2 regions of the Bradyrhizobium cedriense genome follow, and region 1 is predicted to be linked to the other one. Evidence: riboswitches for the same ligand, from Rfam matches in the RefSeq annotation. Region 1 holds a riboswitch; the other holds the start of a gene.

Evidence for each region. Region 1 has a riboswitch for cobalamin ahead of ACYCVF_RS26315 (energy-coupling factor ABC transporter permease). Riboswitches for the same ligand answer to the same signal wherever they lie in the genome.
Region 2: another riboswitch for cobalamin. It lies ahead of ACYCVF_RS28710 (TonB-dependent receptor); the one in region 1 lies ahead of ACYCVF_RS26315 (energy-coupling factor ABC transporter permease).

The regions. Positions count from the first base shown of each region.
Region 1 is NZ_JBTSWB010000007.1:170,795-179,306, reverse strand. It holds gene cobJ (precorrin-3B C(17)-methyltransferase) at 1-108, shown strand, start outside; gene ACYCVF_RS26345 (cobalt-precorrin-6A reductase) at 84-830, opposite strand; gene cbiT (precorrin-6Y C5,15-methyltransferase (decarboxylating) subunit CbiT) at 829-2,010, shown strand; gene ACYCVF_RS26335 (cobalamin biosynthesis protein) at 2,007-2,375, shown strand; gene cobM (precorrin-4 C(11)-methyltransferase) at 2,372-3,154, shown strand; gene ACYCVF_RS26325 (cobyrinate a,c-diamide synthase) at 3,154-4,464, shown strand; gene cobA (uroporphyrinogen-III C-methyltransferase) at 4,461-5,189, shown strand; cobalamin riboswitch at 5,238-5,457, shown strand; gene ACYCVF_RS26315 (energy-coupling factor ABC transporter permease) at 5,495-6,172, shown strand; gene cobF (precorrin-6A synthase (deacetylating)) at 6,219-6,968, shown strand; gene cobT (nicotinate-nucleotide--dimethylbenzimidazole phosphoribosyltransferase) at 6,979-8,031, shown strand; gene ACYCVF_RS26300 (histidine phosphatase family protein) at 8,038-8,512, opposite strand, start outside.
Region 2 is NZ_JBTSWB010000008.1:177,604-186,115, reverse strand. It holds gene ACYCVF_RS28735 (lytic transglycosylase domain-containing protein) at 1-1,491, opposite strand, end outside; gene ACYCVF_RS28730 (adenylate/guanylate cyclase domain-containing protein) at 1,833-3,569, shown strand; gene ACYCVF_RS28725 (hypothetical protein) at 3,693-3,869, shown strand; gene ACYCVF_RS28720 (hypothetical protein) at 4,022-4,234, shown strand; gene ACYCVF_RS28715 (hypothetical protein) at 4,507-4,764, shown strand; cobalamin riboswitch at 4,859-5,072, shown strand; gene ACYCVF_RS28710 (TonB-dependent receptor) at 5,180-7,414, shown strand; gene ACYCVF_RS28705 (hypothetical protein) at 7,489-8,070, shown strand.

The DNA.
Region 1 (8,512 bases):
AACGAAGCGACGCCTGAAATGGCCGACATGCGCACGCTCGTGATCGTCGGCAATTCGCAGACGCGCCGCGTCGGACGCTGGGTCTATGCGCCGAGGCAGGTGCGATGACCGAGCCACTGCATGATCTCGGCCACGCTCTCGACCCGCAGTCGCCCCGGCAGTTGCGGTCGCGAGATCATGATCACGGGCAGGCCGAGCATGCGAGCCGCGTCGATCTTGGCGCGTGCGCCATCGCCGCCGGAATTGCGGGCAACGATCCAGGCGATACCGCGCGCGCGCAGCATCTCCAGCTCGCTTTGAAGCGTGAACGGTCCGCGCGACACGATCACATCAGCGGCGAAGGGCAGGGGCGCCTCTGGCGGATCGACGAACCTCAACGTGTAGGCATGCTGTGGCTTGCTCGCGAACGGCGCGATGTGCTGGCGGCCGATGGCGAGGAACACGTGTGCCGGCGTCTCGGGCAGCGCGGCGACGGACCCGTTGACGTCGGCCACCTCGATCCAGTTATCACCGGTCGCTCTTGCCCAAGGCGCGCGTTCCAGTGCAATCAACGGCGCGCCGGTCTCCGCGCATGCCGCGATCGCGTTCCGGCTCATCTCGGCCGCGAACGGATGCGTCGCGTCGATCACATGGGTGATATTTTCGCGGCGAATGTAATCGGCCAGCCCGGTCACGCCGCCGAAGCCGCCGATGCGGGTCGGCAGCGGCTGGTCGGCCGGCGCGCGGGTGCGGCCGCCGTAGGAATAGACGGCGTCGATGCCGGCGCGCGCGATCTCCGCTGCGAGCAGGCTTGCATCGCTCGTTCCGCCCAGAATGAGGGCGCGCGTCATGTCTGATCCCTGGCTGACCATCATCGGTATCGGCGAAGATGGCCTCGCTGGCCTGTCCGAGGCAAGTCGAAAGGCGCTTGCCAAGGCTGAAACCGTCTTCGGCGGTGAACGCCATCTCGCGCTTGCGGCGGTTGGCAGCCGCGGCCGCCCGTGGCCGGTGCCGTTCGACGCAACGATCGTGCTGAGCTGCCGTGGCCGACCGACGGCGGTGCTCGCCTCCGGCGATCCGTTCTGGCATGGCGCCGGCGCGAGTCTCGCCGAGATGCTTGATGGCGGCGAGTGGATCGCGCACCCCGCGCCGTCGACATTCTCGCTCGCGGCCGCGCGGCTGGGCTGGCGCCTCGAATGCGTGACGTGCCTCGGCCTTCATGCGGTGCCATTCGAACGTCTCATACCGCATTTGGCGCAAGGTGCACGCATCCTATGCCTGGTGCGCGACGCAGCGGCGGTCGGAGATCTCACCACGTGGCTGACGCAACGCGGATGGGGCGCCTCACTCGTGTGGACTCTGGCTGCGCTTGGCGGCCCGCGCGAACGTATCGACGAGCATCGTGCCGATCTCTTTGCTGGGAATATTGCTGGCAATCTGGTGGCGGTAGCGGTGCAGGCGCGGGGAGGCCAGGGCATTCCCCGCAGTTCGGGGTTGTCGGACGAGCTCTTCGTCCATGACGGCCAGATCACCAAGCGGCCGGTGCGCGCGCTCGCCCTCTCGGCGCTGGCGCCGCGTCCCGGCGAACGGTTGTGGGACGTCGGCGCCGGTTCGGGTTCGATCTCGGTGGAATGGGGGCTGTGCGGTGGGACGGCCACGGCCATCGAGCTGCGCGAGGATCGCGTTGCCAACATCCACAGCAATGCAGCCGCGTTCGGATTGGCTCATCGGATCGCCATCGTTACCGGGAAGGCGCCCGAAGCGCTTGCTGCGCTGGATCCGCCGGATGCCGTCTTCATCGGCGGCGGCCTTGATAGCGCGATGTTCTATGCCATCTGGGCGCGCCTCTCGCCTGGAGCGCGGCTCGTTGCACATTCAGTCACGCTGGAGACGGAGGCGCTGCTCGGCGAGTTGCACCAGAGCCATGGTGGCGAGCTGATGCGGGTCGACATCGCGCATGCGGCCCCACTCGGCCGCTATCGCTCCTGGGAGGCAACGCGACCGGTGGTGCAATGGAGTGCGGTCCGATGAAGGTCGCCGGGCTCGGATTCAAAAAGGATGTGACACTCGCCTCGTTACGCGAGGCGCTGGCGGCAGCCGGCGGCCCCGAAGGACTTGCGGCATTTGCGACCATCAGCGACAAGGCCGACGCGGAGGCGCTGAAGCAGCTCGCGCATGAATGCGGTCTGCCGATCAAGGCCATTCCGGCCGAGAGGCTGGCCGGCATCGACACGGCGACGCAGTCAAAACTCGTCGTGGAAAAGTTCGGGACGGGATCGCTTGCCGAGGCCGCGGCTCTCGCTGCGGCCGGTCTCCGCGCGCGGCTGATTGCGCCACGTGTCGTCTCGCAGGATCGCACCGCGACCGCCGCGATCGCGGAAGGAGACGGCGCATGACGGTGCATTTCATCGGTGCCGGCCCGGGCGCTGCCGATTTGCTGACTCTGCGCGGCCGCGACCTGATCGCGGCCTCTCCGGTCTGCCTCTATGCAGGCTCGCTGGTGCCGGAGGGCGTGCTGGCGCATTGCCCGCCGGGTGCGCGCATCGTCAACACCGCGCCGCTCTCGCTCGACGAGATCATCGCGGAGATCGCCGCCGCGCATGCGGAAGGCAAGGATGTCGCGCGGTTGCATTCCGGCGACCTCTCGATCTGGTCGGCGATGGGCGAGCAGCTCCGCCGCCTGCGCGCGCTTGGCATTCCCTGTTCGGTGACGCCGGGCGTGCCTTCTTTCTCGGCTGCTGCAGCGGCACTGGAGACCGAGCTGACGCTGCCGGGTCTCGCCCAGACGGTGGTGCTGACCCGCACGCCGGGACGTGCCAGCGCGATGCCCGAGGGCGAGAAGCTCGCAGCATTTGCGGCCACCGGCGCGGTGCTCGCGATCCATCTGTCGATCCATCTGCTCGACAAGGTCGTCGCCGAGCTGACGCCTCACTACGGTGCGGATTGCGCGGTCGCAATCGTCTGGCGTGCGAGCTGGCCGGACCAGCGCATCGTCCGCGCGACGCTCGGCACGCTCGATGCGGCCGTCGGCAGCAAGATGGAACGCTCCGCGTTGATCCTGGTCGGCAGGACGCTTGGCTCGGCGGATTTCGACGAGAGCCGTCTCTATGCCGCCGATTACGACCGCCGCTATCGGCCGGTCGGCGCCGAGCCGCGCTTTCCGGAGGGATCGTGATGGCCGCAGCGCTCGTCATCTCTGCGCCCGCTTCCGGCGTCGGCAAGACCACGCTGACGCTGGCGCTCGCCCGCGCCTGGCGCAATCGCGGCCTGAACGTGCAGTGCCTCAAGAGCGGGCCGGACTATATCGATCCCGCGTTCCACGCCGCCGCCACGGGGCGCGCCTCCGTCAACGTCGATAGCTGGGCGATGGATCGCGGAGCAATCGCGCATCTCGTCAGCCGCGGCGCGGACGCCGACGTCGTGCTCGCGGAGGGCTCGATGGGCCTGTTCGACGGCGTCGCCGCACGCGGTGTCTGCGGCACCGGTGCCACCGCTGACATTGCGGAGATGCTGGGCTGGCCAGTGGTTCTGGTGATCGATCCATCGGGCCAGGCGCAGACTGCGGCGGCAATCGCCGCAGGCCTTCGCGATTATCGCACCGGCGTGCGCCTTGCTGGCGTCGTGCTCAACCGCGTCGCCAGTCCGCGTCATGAAGATCTCGTGCGGCGTGCGCTCAACGAGATCGGGATCACGGTGTTCGGCGCGCTGCCGCGTCATGCCGAGATCAGCCTGCCGAAGCGGCACCTCGGCCTGGTGCAGGCCGAGGAGCGGGCCGAGATCGGCAAGCTGATCGACGAGGCCGCACGCTTCGTCGCCGAGCATGTCGATCTCGATGCCGTGCTGCGGTCGGCGGCTCGCTGGTCCTCGCAACCTGCCGCGAACGGCCTGAACGTGGCACCACCCGGGCAACGCATTGCGCTCGCCCGCGATGCGGCGTTCTCGTTCGTCTATCCACACATGCTGGAGGCCTGGCGCGCGGCGGGCGCCGAGATCTCGACATTTTCGCCGCTTGCCGATGAAGCGCCCGACGCGAGCGCCGACGTCTGCTGGCTTCCCGGCGGCTATCCCGAGCTGCATGCCGGCAAGATCGCGGCCAATGCGCGCTTTCGAAGCGGCCTGCGTGCCTTCGCCGAGACACGTCCGGTCCACGGCGAGTGCGGAGGCTATATGGTACTGGGAACCGCTTTGACCGACGCCGACGGCGTCAGCCACGAGATGACGGGGCTGCTTGGGCTCGAGACGAGCTTTGCCAAGCGTCGCATGCATCTGGGCTATCGTCTCGCCGAGCTCGCTGCACCGATGCCGGGACATCGTGTTGGCGCACGCCTGCGCGGCCACGAGTTCCACTATTCCACGATCGTCGCGCAGCCCGATGCGCCGCTGGCGGTCGTGCAGGACGCGACGAGCGCCGTCATCGCCGAGACCGGCTCGCGGCGTGGCAATGCCACCGGCACGTTCTTTCATCTGATCGCGGAGGACCGGTGAGCGGGTTCGTCTCCTTCATCTCCGCCGGCCCCGGCGATCCCGAACTGCTCACGGTGAAGGGCGCTGCACGCCTGCGAGAGGCCGACGTCGTGCTCTATGACGATCTCGCCTCCGGCGCGATCCTCGATCTCGCCCGTCCCGGCGCCAATCTCGTCGCGGTTGGGAAGCGGGCAGGGCGCCCCTCGACCAAGCAGCACCACGTCAATCGTCTTCTGGTCGACTATGCCGTTACGGGTGCCCGCGTGGTGCGGCTCAAGTCGGGCGATGCCGGCATTTTCGGCCGGCTCGAAGAGGAGCTGGAGACGCTGCGCGAAGCCGGCATCGGCTACGAGATCGTTCCCGGGGTCACCGCGGCCTGCGTTGCGGCGGCGCAAGCCGGCATTCCCCTGACCCGCCGGCATACCTCGCGCCGGGTGCAGTTCATCACCGGTGCTGATGCCACCGGCGAGCTGCCGCCCAACCTGAATTGGGTGGCGCTGGCCGACCCGGAGGCGACCACTGTGGTTTATATGGGCCGGCGCACCTTTCCGGCGCTTGCCGCAAAATTGATCGCGCACGGCCTTGCCCCGAGCACCCCCGCGCTGCTCGCCGAATCTCTCGGCCGTGCCGACGAGCGGCTGGTCCGCACCACCATTGCCGAGCTCGCCGAACAGCTTGCCCGGGGCGGCGCCGCTTCGACCGCGGCCGTGATCCTGTTCGGCGCGCTGGCGGGGGATTATCCGTGATGATGGCCGCGGCAGCCCTTCGCCCCTTGACGCCGGCTCCGCGAAAGGGGCACACAGGAGAGGCATGGTGCTCGACACGGCGCAAAGCGCCGGAGCATAATCGGGAATGGGGATGGGCGGACCCAGTTGCGGCGCTCAAAACTCCAGCCGCCCCCGCGACTGTAAGCGGTGAGGGACTCCGATCAGCCACTGAGCCGCAAGGCTCGGGAAGGCCGGAGAATCCCAGTGAGCCGCGAGCCAGGAGACCGGCCCTGCACGTTTTGAGGCCAAGGCCGTCGGGTGTGACGGCAGGAAGGGATTGAGCCATGCATATCGAACCCGGAATCGTGACGGGCGCCAAGCTCGTGCTGAGTTACGCAACCGGCATCGCCGCAGGCGGCGTCGCGCTGAAGCTTGCCGCCGAAACCGTCCGGGAGCAGGGCGTCGGCTCGTTCGCGGCGCGCACCTTGGCCACCACGGGCCTCGTCTTCATCTTCTTCCAGGTCTTGCCGCATTTCCCGGTCGGCGTCTCCGAAGTGCACTTCATCCTCGGCTCGACCTTGTTCCTGCTCTTTGGTGCTGCGCCCGCCGCCTTCGGCCTCGCGTTCGGCCTGTTGCTTCAGGGTGTGTTGTTCGAGCCGGCTGACCTGCCGCAATACGGCATGAACGTCACCACGCTGCTGGTGCCGCTGTTCGCGATCCAGGCGATCGCCACGCGCATCATTTCGCGTAACACGGCCTATGTCGATCTGAAGTACGGTCAGGCGCTGGCGCTTTCGACGACTTATCAAGCGGGTGTTGTCGCCTGGGTGGCGTTCTGGGCGCTCTACGGCTCCGGTTTTGCCATGACCAACCTCGCCAGCATCGCGGCGTTCGCGGCCTCCTACGCGCTGGTCATCGTGATCGAGCCGCTGGCCGATCTTGGCGTGCTGGCTCTGGCGAAGTCGCTGCGCGGCGCCACCGCGCCCGGCCTCGTCACCCCGCGCCTGCACAACGCGGCCTGAGAGACAGGCGAAAGGGCGGCCGTTGCCGCCGCCCTTCGCGCTCACGATGCTCACGCTCTCCCTGATAGGCATCGGTTGCGGCGATCCCGAGCAGCTCACGCGCGCCGCGATCGGTGCCATCAACGCGGCCGATCTCGTCCTGATCCCGCGCAAGGGGGCGGCGAAGTCCGATCTTGCCGATCTCAGGCGAACGATCTGCGCGGACGTGCTCACCAGCGCGAGCACGCGCATCGCCGAGTTCGACTTGCCGGTGCGTGACGCAGGTGAGGCGGACTACCTCAAGGGCGTGGACGATTGGCACGACGCCGTGGCCGAGGCCTGGTCGCAAACGATCGCAGATCACCTCGAAGGCGACGGGAAGGTTGCGCTCTTGATCTGGGGCGATCCCTCGCTCTACGATTCCTCGCTGCGCATTGCACGCCGGCTGAATCCGTTGCCGACCATCGAAGTCGTGCCCGGCGTCACCTCGATCCAGGCGCTGTGCGCGGCGCATGCGCTGCCGCTCAACGATATCGGCGAGCCGTTTTTGGTCACGACAGGCCGTCGCTTGCGCGAAGGCGGCTGGCCGCGGGGTGTCGATACCGTGGCGGTGATGCTCGATGGCGGCACGGCGTTCCAGTCGCTCGATCCGGCTGGTATTTACATCTGGTGGGGCGCCTATCTCGGCATGCCCGAACAGATCATCATGTCCGGCGCGCTGGCCGAAGTGGGGCCGCGCATCGTCGCGCTGCGACAGGAGGCGCGCGCGCGGCATGGCTGGATCATGGACAGCTACATTCTCAAGCGCGCGCGTTAAGCGAGGCAGCATGCTCCCCGAATGGGTCTACCAGAAATGCCCTGAGATATCCGAGCACCATCGTGATGCGGCGATCGCGCGGCAGGCACAACTCACCAAACCGACCGGCGCGCTCGGCCGGCTGGAACAGCTGGCCATCGAGCTTGCGGGCCTGCAAGCGACGGAGCAGCCCCGCGCCGCGCGGGTGCCGATCATCGTCTTCGCCGGCGATCACGGCATCGTCGCGCAAGGCGTGTCGGCCTATCCGCAAGCCGTCACCATCGCGATGATGGTGAATTTTGCCGCCGGCGGCGCCGCGATTTCGGTGCTGGCGCGCGAGCTTGGCTCCAGCCTCGAGGTGGTCGACGCCGGCACGCTGGCGCAGGAGGAGATGCCGGGCGTCGTCACCGACAAGCCGCGCAGCGGCACGCGTGATTTCAGCATCGAGCCTGCGCTCACGCCGACGGAGTTGGCTTTTGCGTTCGAGGCCGGGCAACGCGCAGTCGCTCGCGCGGAACCGGGTCGGCCCGATCTTTTGATCTTCGGCGAGATGGGCATCGGCAACACCACGACCTCGGCGGCGATCGCCGCCAGCCTGCTCGGCATGAGCGCAGAGGAAATCGCCGGCAGCGGCACCGGCGTCGACACCGCTGGGCGTACGCACAAGGCGCGCGTGATCGACGACGCGATTGTGCGCCATGGCGTTGCGGGCGCATCGCCGGAAAACATCCTGTGCGCCGTCGGCGGCCTCGAGATCGCGGCGATGTCAGGCGCGATCATCGCGGCCGCGCAAGCCCGCATTCCCGTGTTGATCGATGGCTTCATCGTATCCGTCGCGGCGCTGGCGGCGGCACATCTCAATCAGTCCTGCCGGCCGTTCCAGCTCGCCTCGCATCAATCGGCAGAGCAGGGGCATCGGCTGGTGTTGCGCGCGCTGAACGCGCAGCCGCTGATCAGCCTCGATCTCAGGCTCGGGGAGGGATCGGGCGCCGCGATTGCGCTGCCGCTGGTGCGGTCGGCGTGCAGCCTCCACAACGGCATGGCGACGTTTGCGCAGGCCAATGTGCCGGACCGACCAGCCTGATGCGGCTCAGGCCAGCCGCTGATTGACCGACACGACGCGCCAGCCAGTGGCGAGCCGGTCGATCCGTGTCAGCGACAGCGGATCGATCACGAAGCGCAGCGCCGCATCGGATGTGAGATCCAGCGCAATGCACAGCGCCGCGCGGATGGTGCCGGAATGCACGACGAGCGTTGCGGAGCCGGCGCCGACCCGCGCGAGCCCCAGCCGGACGCGTGCGATCTGATCTTCAAAGCTCTCGCCGCCCGGCGGCCGTCCATGCGCCGGGCCGCTCCAGAACTGAGTATAAGCGTCACCCTCAGTCGCGGCGAGTTCGTCGTGCCGATGGCCTGTCCAGTCGCCAAAATTCTGCTCGCTGAATTCAGTCATTAGCTCTGGCGCCAGTCCCAGCGCCTGCGCGGTCTCGACCGTGCGCCGCGATGGGCTGGCATAGCTCGCAGCGCCTGTCGGCAGGCACTGCCGCAGCCTCTCCAGTTGCGCGCGA
Region 2 (8,512 bases), on a different contig from region 1:
ATCCTCGGCATAATAGAACACCATGTCGCGCTCGCCGATGCCGTAGAGCATGTCGGCCGCGCGCACGCGCTCGTCCGTGGGGGGCGTGTCGGCCGAGGCCAGCATCGGCGAGGGCGGACGCAGCTCGATTCCGTCGAGGCCGAGCTTGGCGCGGGCGAGCTGGCCGTAATAGGCGGTCGGATAGCGCGCCGCGGCCTTGTAGCTGATGCGCGCATCGCCCATTGCGCCCATGGCTTCGGCGGCGCGGCCGCGCCAGTAATGGGCGCGCGACAGCGCGATCGGATTGGCCGAGCCTTCGTCGATCGCGGCGAAGTGCATCATCGCCGTCTTGGGATCGTCGAGAAAGCGCAGCGCGATCCAGCCGCACATGAAGTGGTGGTCGACGCGATAGACTTCCTTCTCCGGCACCGCCGCCGTGCGCACCACGTCATAGGCGGTCCTGGACTTGCCCTGATCGAGCAGCTTGCGCGCGAGCATGCGGCGCTCGCGCCACCAGGCATCGGTGTCCTGGGCGGCCATCATGTCGGGCGCGGCGGCCAGGATCACCTCGGCGGCGTCGTCGATGCGGTCGTTCTGAAGATGCCACTGGGCGCGGCACAGCACATAGCCGAGATCGCGGCGCGCCTCGGCCGGCACGTCCTCGAGATAGTCCCTGGCCTTGCTCGCCTTGCCGGTGACCGCGGCACAGGCCTTGACGATCGCGAGCTCATCCTCGCCGAGCCGTTTTGCGGCGCGTCTCGCGCCGGCGTAGTCCTTGGCGCCGAGCCGCTTGTCCATGCGCGCGCGGTGATCGTCGGCGGACAGAAGATCGTGGAACGCCGCGTGGGAGTCTTCCTCGCTTCGCTCGGACAGTTCCTCCGCGCGCCAGGTCTGGCGCACGAGGCGCGCGGCCGTGTCGGCTTCCCCTTCGGTGAGCAGCACGCGGGCCAGCGCGAACTTGCCCTTGGCGCTGATAGGCCGGTCCATGGTGAATTTGTGCACGGTGGCCGCGTCGCTCTTCTCCTGCCAGAGCCGCGCCTCGGCGCGGCGGCGGAGCGGCACGCTGCTCGGCCAATCCGGATTGGCGGCGAGGAAGGCGGCGTAGCGCTTGAAATTCGCCGTGCTCTCGGAATGGCGCAGCATGAACCAGTCGGCGAGCTTCTGTCCGGCGGGGTCAACGATGCGGTCGCGCGCGGCGCTCGCGTCGTCCGTCTTGCCTTTGCGCGCGAGGTCGATCGCATCCTTCAGCGCGGCGAGATCGCCAGTCAGCGGCGGCGGTGCCGGCTTGTCCGAGGGCTCACTGACCGTCTTCTTGGATTTGCGCCTGGCTTCGGCGTGCTTGCCGTGGCGCGCTTTGCCGGTGGCAGCATGGCGGTGCTTGCTGGCTTTCGCCTCATGCGTCTTCTTGGGCGCAGACGATTTGTGGCTGCCCTTCGCCGCAAGCTCGGTGGGAAGGAAGGCGATCGCCGCCATGGCAACGACACATGCGAGCGAGCGTAGGCACTGGTTCATTCGATGGCCCCCCTGCGAAACCACTACAAACCAAGGTCCGCGTACGACATGCGGCTTGCGAATCAAAGACACCGAGTGATGCCGGGCATCGTGTCGTATTCCTCACGCTGTCGCAACAATGCGGCGAAATACGGATGCGGCGAGGGAACTTCCGCAAAGGAGAAAGGGGCAGGTCTTTTGACCTTTGTTCAGGTCCTTTAAGTCTCTGTTAACGATGCGGTCCCCCGCGACGGTTGCGCAGGGTACAGGGCGCCGCGACGGCCAGATTGCGCGTGTTCCGGCACCCAGTCCGGTGTATGGAGTTCCCTCGCTTCGTCCCTTTGTCCTTTGCCTCTGCACCCATGCCAATTTTCAACCAGTCGATCCGGCACAAGATTGTCGGCATCGCCCTCGGATTGATCGTCCTGATGCTGGTCACCTCGGTCCTGTCGATGGTGATGTCCAGCCAGGTCGGAATCCTGCTCGACGAGCTGACTAATCGTTACATCCCGGCCTACAGTCATCTGGCGCGCGCCAACATACGCTCGCTGGAGCGGGAGCTGGCGCTGCGGCGGATGGTCATGAGCAGGATGGAGGCACCGTTTGACGAGCAGGCCTATGCGGCGCGCCTTCGCGACTTCGAGGAATCGGATCGCAAGATCGAGGACGAGGCGGAGGCCGCGCGCAAGCTGATCAACGCGATCATCGACGATCCCAGGACGTTCTCCGACAACGCCGCGCTGGGGCGGATCGATATCCGCATCGAGACCGCCGTCACCGAGCTTCGCCGCGATCTGGCCGAGCACCATGCGAAGCTCCTCAAGCAGGTCGACGCCAGGCAGATCACCGAGGCCCGCGGCACGCTGGAACACATCGACGTGCTGCGCGACCAGTTCAACCAGAAGGTCGATGCGATCCGCGCCGACATGCTGACGCAGGTCTTCTTCTCGACCGCCCAGGTGGTCAGCCGCCAGCATCAGGCGATCATCGTTTCGGGTGTCGTGACATTGCTCGCGGCGGTCGTTGGTTTTGTCTTTGCGCTGTTGGTGTCCAGCGGCATCACGCGGCCGGTACGGCTGCTGTTGGCCGGCACCCGCGAGGTCGAGGCGGGCCGGTTCGACAAGCCCATCGCCGTCTCGACGCAGGACGAGATCGGCGAACTCGCCGCGGCCTTCAACCGCATGATCGAACAGTTGCGGCACAATGAGCGCATCCGGGAGACCTTTGGCCGCTACATCGATCCCAAGGTGGTGCAGGGACTGATCGAGCGGCCGGAGGTCGCAATCGACGGCGAGCGCCGGGTCATGACCATCATGTTCTGCGACATGAGCGGCTTCACCTCGATGAGCGAGGGCATGACGCCGCGAGGCTTGGTCAAGGTGATGAATCACTACTTCACCGTGATGTCCGGTCCCATCAGGAACAATCGCGGCATCATCGACAAATACATCGGCGACGCGATCATGTCCTATTGGGGACCACCCTTCATTGAAGAGGACGAGCAGGCTCTGCTCGCCGGACTTGCCGCCATCGAGATGGCCGACCAGGTGCCCGCGCTGCAGAAGCAGTTGCCGGATCTGCTCGGCATCCGAGCCATGCCGGCGCCGTGCGATCTGCGCATCGGCATCGCCACCGGCGAGGTCCTGACCGGCAGCATCGGCTCCGAACTGATGATGAGCTTCACCGTGATGGGCGACGCCGTGAACCTCGCCTCGCGGCTGGAGGCCGCCAACAAGGTCTACGGAACCCGCATCCTGATCTCGCAGGCGACGGCGGACGCGATTGGCGCACGCCTCGAAGTGCGGGAGATCGATCGCCTCGCGGTCGCGGGCCAGAGCGCGCCCCAGACCGTCTTCGAGGTGATGGGCAGGGCCGGCGCACTCACCGATGCGCAAGTGAGCCTGCGCACCCACTATGCCGAAGCTCTCGCCGCCTATCGTGCCCGGCGCTTCGACGATGCACGCGCCGCCTTCAACATGGCGCTCGAGGCGGTCCCAGGCGATGGTCCCTCGCGCACGCTCCTCGGCCGCATCGCTCAATTCGAGGCCAATCCGCCGGACGCCGGATGGGATGGCGCCTGGCGGCTGGAGCAGAAATAGCCCTATCCGCTCCTCCGGCATGCTCCGCAGGAAAAAACGATACTACTTCATAACAATGTTCGCCGTGACCTATTTCCCGGGCTTAGGTTTGACGTTCTTGAGGCGTCTGATGGGGATACGCCGATGACACATCTCGAGGACAGGCTGGAACGGTTCGAGACGCTCACTGCCGAATGCGAGCTGATTGCCAAGCTCGCCACCGACAGCACCAAGCGCGAGTTCTATCTGAAGCTCGGCGAACAATACCGTCAGCTGGCAGCGGATATCCGGCAGTTGATCGCGACCAGGGCTGCGGCCTGAACCCGGCTGCAATCCGTTCTTAACATTTGGCGCGCATTCTCGAAGCATGCGAGCGTCGCCGATCGACGATGGCTCGTGGTGGGAAGGCTGGGGTTCGCTGCAATGCAGCGTGCCTCGCGGGTGTCATTTGCCATGCTTGACAGGGCAATCCCATGCGCTTCGTTGCAGTGATCATATTCGCGCTCATGACCGCTGCCTGCGATCAGGAGCGGGACATCACCGGCTCGACGACGCCGACCTGTCCGATGCGCAACTACAGCTACAATCCACGCGACATGAGCCAGTGTGTCAACGCCTGCAGGGCGTGCGACCGCGGCACCACGGTCACCTGCACGACATCCTGCACCCTCAAGGGGGCTCGCTGACCGAATTACCTTCTGCCTTGCGAGGCGTCGCAACCGCGCGATCCCCCGGGCTCCCCATCGTCCTCGCCGTCTCGACCTGATAGGGTCGATCGGAGCAGGGGGACATCGGATGAACTTCGCAAGCTTTGAAATCGACAACGCCGGAGGTCTCGTGGGAACGGCGAGCAGCGCGCAGGCTTCCAGCGAACGTGGCGTCGACGGTGCGGAGGCACCGGAACGTTTCACATAGGATAGTCATTGGAAGCAGTGGGCAGGACGCGGAGTCCAATGGAATGGGTATGCTCGATCCCGGCCGGTTCCTGGTATCGTGCTCGCATTGCGATGCCTGGCCGATGGCCGCCAACGTGAAACGTTCAAGCTGGTCGGCATCCCCGCATGAGGTCCGTTTCGTCTGCACGCGCTGCCGGCGCGAAGAGACCGCGATCATCTCGGCTTCCGGCGAACTGACGCCGATCAAGCGCCTCGACGCTCCGCCTCGCGATGTCGCTGTCGCCTGGGCTCAGGCCCAACGCCTGCGGGGGCGAACGTAGGAGGCGCAGGGCATTGCTCGATTCGTTCTGGAGCCGGCCGATCGCGTCTGCGGCCAAGATGCCAGCGGTCGATTGACTCCCGGCTTGGACACCCCCTAGATTGGTCGCTGACGGTTCTCCTCACGGAGATCAAAAGGGAACGTGGTGCGAGATGTCCTGAGGTTGGGATCCTCTCAATGCCATGGCTGCCCCCGCAACTGTAAGCGGCGAATCTCTCGTCCTGTGCCACTGGGAATCTCGGTCCTGGGAAGGCGACGTAGAGGTGACGACCCGCGAGCCAGGAGACCTGCCGTCAGCCGTGGTCACACGCGAAGATGTCGGTCGGGGAGTACAGACATGAGCTTCACCGGGGCGTCGATCGCTCCGCCGTAGAGCCTCGTTCGCTGTGACGTGCCACTGACGTCATGCCGAGGTTATGATTGTGCCCCGTATTCTCACTCCCGCCAGGCGCTGCTGCGCCGGCATCGTTGCGGCCGTTTCCTTCTGTTCGCTGGATCATTCCATCGCCCACGCGCAGCAGGCCGTCGCCGAGCAGCTGCCGCCGGTCGAAGTGACCGGGTCCGACGATCAGAACCGTACCCGAGCGAGGGCGACCGGCGATGGCGAGACAGGGAGGCGCCTGGCGACGCCGAACCGGGTGCCGACAGGGACCGGCTCGTCCGGCTCTGGCAATCAGGTCGCCGCCAGCGATGGCGGCATCGTCGGCGCGGCCACGACCGTCATCACGGCCGCGGACATCGCGCATGCGCCCTCGCAGACGCTGGCCGAGATCATCGCGACGCGGGTACCGGGCGCCCAGATCACGACGTTCTATGGCGGCCAGATCGGTGCCAAGACCAGCGTCGACCTGCGCGGCTTCGGCGCATTCGCGACCGCCAACACGCTGGTGCTGGTCAACGGACGGCGGCTGAACGACATCGATATGGCTCAGGTGGACCTCTCCACCATCCCGCTCAATGCCATCGAGCGCATCGAGATCACGCGCGGCAATTCCGGTGCGGTGCTGTATGGTGACAATGCGGTCGGCGGCGTCATCAACATCGTCACCAAAAGCGGCGTCGGCGGCCCGCCCGTGACAGCGCGCATCGAGGCCGGTTTCGGCTCGTTCAATACCAGGTTCGGCAACGTCTCGGCCGCGCTCAATTCCGGTCAGTGGTCGACCTCGTTCTACGGCAATGCCGTCAGGACCGACGGCTACCGCGACAACAATCGCTATTTCCAGGAGAATGGCGTCGGCAATCTGAACTACACGACGCCGGGCCTGACCGCCTTCGTGACGGTCACCGGTGACAATCAGGAGCTGCGACTGCCGGGCGGCCGCACCGTCGATCCCTCGATCGGTCTCGACGAGCTAGCGACCAACCGGCGAGGGGCCAGCACGCCCTTCAACTACGCCAACCAGCAGGGCTTCAGCGCGACTGCGGGCTTCACGAAAACCCTTGTCAACGGCGTCGACCTCATCGTCGACGGGGGCCTGCGCGACAAGAAGCAGCAGAGCGCGTTCTTCTCCAGCCCGGCGCCGGTCCCGGCCTTCTTCACGTCGACCTATGTCGACGCTGACCTTACGACATGGTCGATCACGCCGCGGCTCAGCGTGAAGAGCCTGCTCTTCGGAATGCCCTCGCAATTGCTGACCGGCGTCGACTATTACGACGCGAGCTTTCAGCAGAACCGCGGCGCCGGCCAGGGTCTCGCTCCCTGGCACAATTACGATCTCAGGCAGCGGACGGTTGCTGGCTATGTCCAGCACACACTCGGCGTCGCGCCAACGACCGATGTCTCCTACGGCGCCCGGGTGCAGAACACCAATCTCTCGGCACGTGACAATTTCGACCCGGCGGCTCCGTTCAACGCCGACATCGGCGCGCTCCCGCTCAAGAGCAACGAGACGCAATATGCGCTGCACCTGGGTGCCGAGCATCGTCTCAATGACACCGTTGCGCTGTTCGGCAGGGCTGCACGCGCCTTCCGCACGCCTGATGTCGACGAACGGGTGTCGTCAGGCCCTTCATTCGACCCGTTCTTCAATCCGGTCCCGCAAACGTTCCAGCTCAAGACCCAGACTTCGCAGGACATCGAGGGCGGGCTGCGCATCAAGGGAGGCGGTCTTCAGCTGCAGAGCAGTCTCTATCTGATGGACCTCGCCGACGAGATCCATTTCAATCCGGTCTTTTTCTACAACACCAATCTCGATCCGACCCGCCGCTATGGCTCGGAGACCAGTGTCTCGTACCGCGTCAACGATGCTCTGCTCTTGCGGTCCGGCATGGCTTATACACGGGCCGTCTTCCGCGAAGGCGTGTGGGCCGGCAATGACGTGCCGCTGGTGTCGCGCTACACCGCGAGTGCGGGCGTCACCTGGAACATTTGGCAGCACTATGTGGTGCTCGACGCAACCGCGCGTTTCTGGAGCGAGCGTCGCATGGACAACGACCAGGCCGGGACCCAGAAACCGATTCCCGCCAACGGCACGATCGACCTCAAGCTCAGCGGCCAGTACGAGCGCTACTTCTGGTCGCTCAGTGTCAACAACGTGCTGAATGCGCTCTACTACGACTACGCGATCGCAAGCACCTTTACGGACGGTCGCTTCAGCGCCTATCCGCTGCCCGGTCGCAGCTATCTGCTCAAGGCCGGCGCCACATTCTGAAGCAACGCTCCGACCTCGACGGGGCTGTCACAGGCCCGCAAATGGACTACAATCAGACAAGAAGGAGATCACCCATGGCTCTCAACATCCTGCCGTCCAACGGCGACGGTTTCCGCCTCCAGCCGGTGGATCCGCGTCTCGCGCCGATGTTCGGCTTCGCGCTGTTGACGGTTTCATGTGCCCTCGCAAGTCTTGCGTTCGCCTGTGCGACGCCGTTCGCGGCCTTCGCCGTCGTCGCGGCTGCCATGCTGCCGCTGCGTCCGGCGCTGCTCGTCGTCACCGGCGCCTGGCTCGTGAACCAGACCATCGGTTTCGGCGCTCTGCACTATCCCACCGATGGCGGCAGCATCGCCTGGGGTTTCGTTATCGGCGCGGCTGCGCTGCTGGCGACCGCAGCGTCGTCGGCTGTGCTCCGCATGCTGCCGCAGGGCCGCACGCCGCTGATGCTGGCGCTCACGCTGGTCGCCGCCTATGCGGCCTATGAGCTCGCACTGTTCGCCGCGACGCCGTTCCTGGGCGGAGAGGCCGCCTTCACCGCAACGATCGTCACGCGCATCGGGCTGACCTGCGCGGTCTGGCTCGCCGGCCTCGTCGCCGTCTGCGAGGTCGTGCGCCTGTTCGATCCGTTCGGGCGCAAGCGAGTGATGTCGGCCTGAGCAGTCCTCTCGTAGCCCGGATGGAGCGCAGCGAAATCCGGGACACCCGTTCCGTAGCGCGACACCTCCCCGGATGACGCTTCCGCGCCGTCCGGTTTGCGTCGCCGCGCCTGTGTCGCTCTCTGTCAATCGGTCGACGCGAAAATATTCCGCTTTACCGAAATGCGGATTTGCCGTATTTGTCGCCCATCCCGGCTCATCCTTGAGGGGCGATCATGTGGTCGACATGATCGCGAGCCGGGCTTGCGGTGGACGCGGCAGCGTCGTGCACGAGAGGTGAAGGGCCGGGCGGATTGCTCTCCGTGAGCCCGAAACTGCGTGCGGACGAGCGGCGCTGTCAGGTTCGTCGTGCCAGCATTTCGGCGGCAAAGTGCACAACGCCGTCGAACCCTGTGGCGCCAACGAACCGCGCGTACGGCAAAACCGTGTGGTCCTGGCCGTC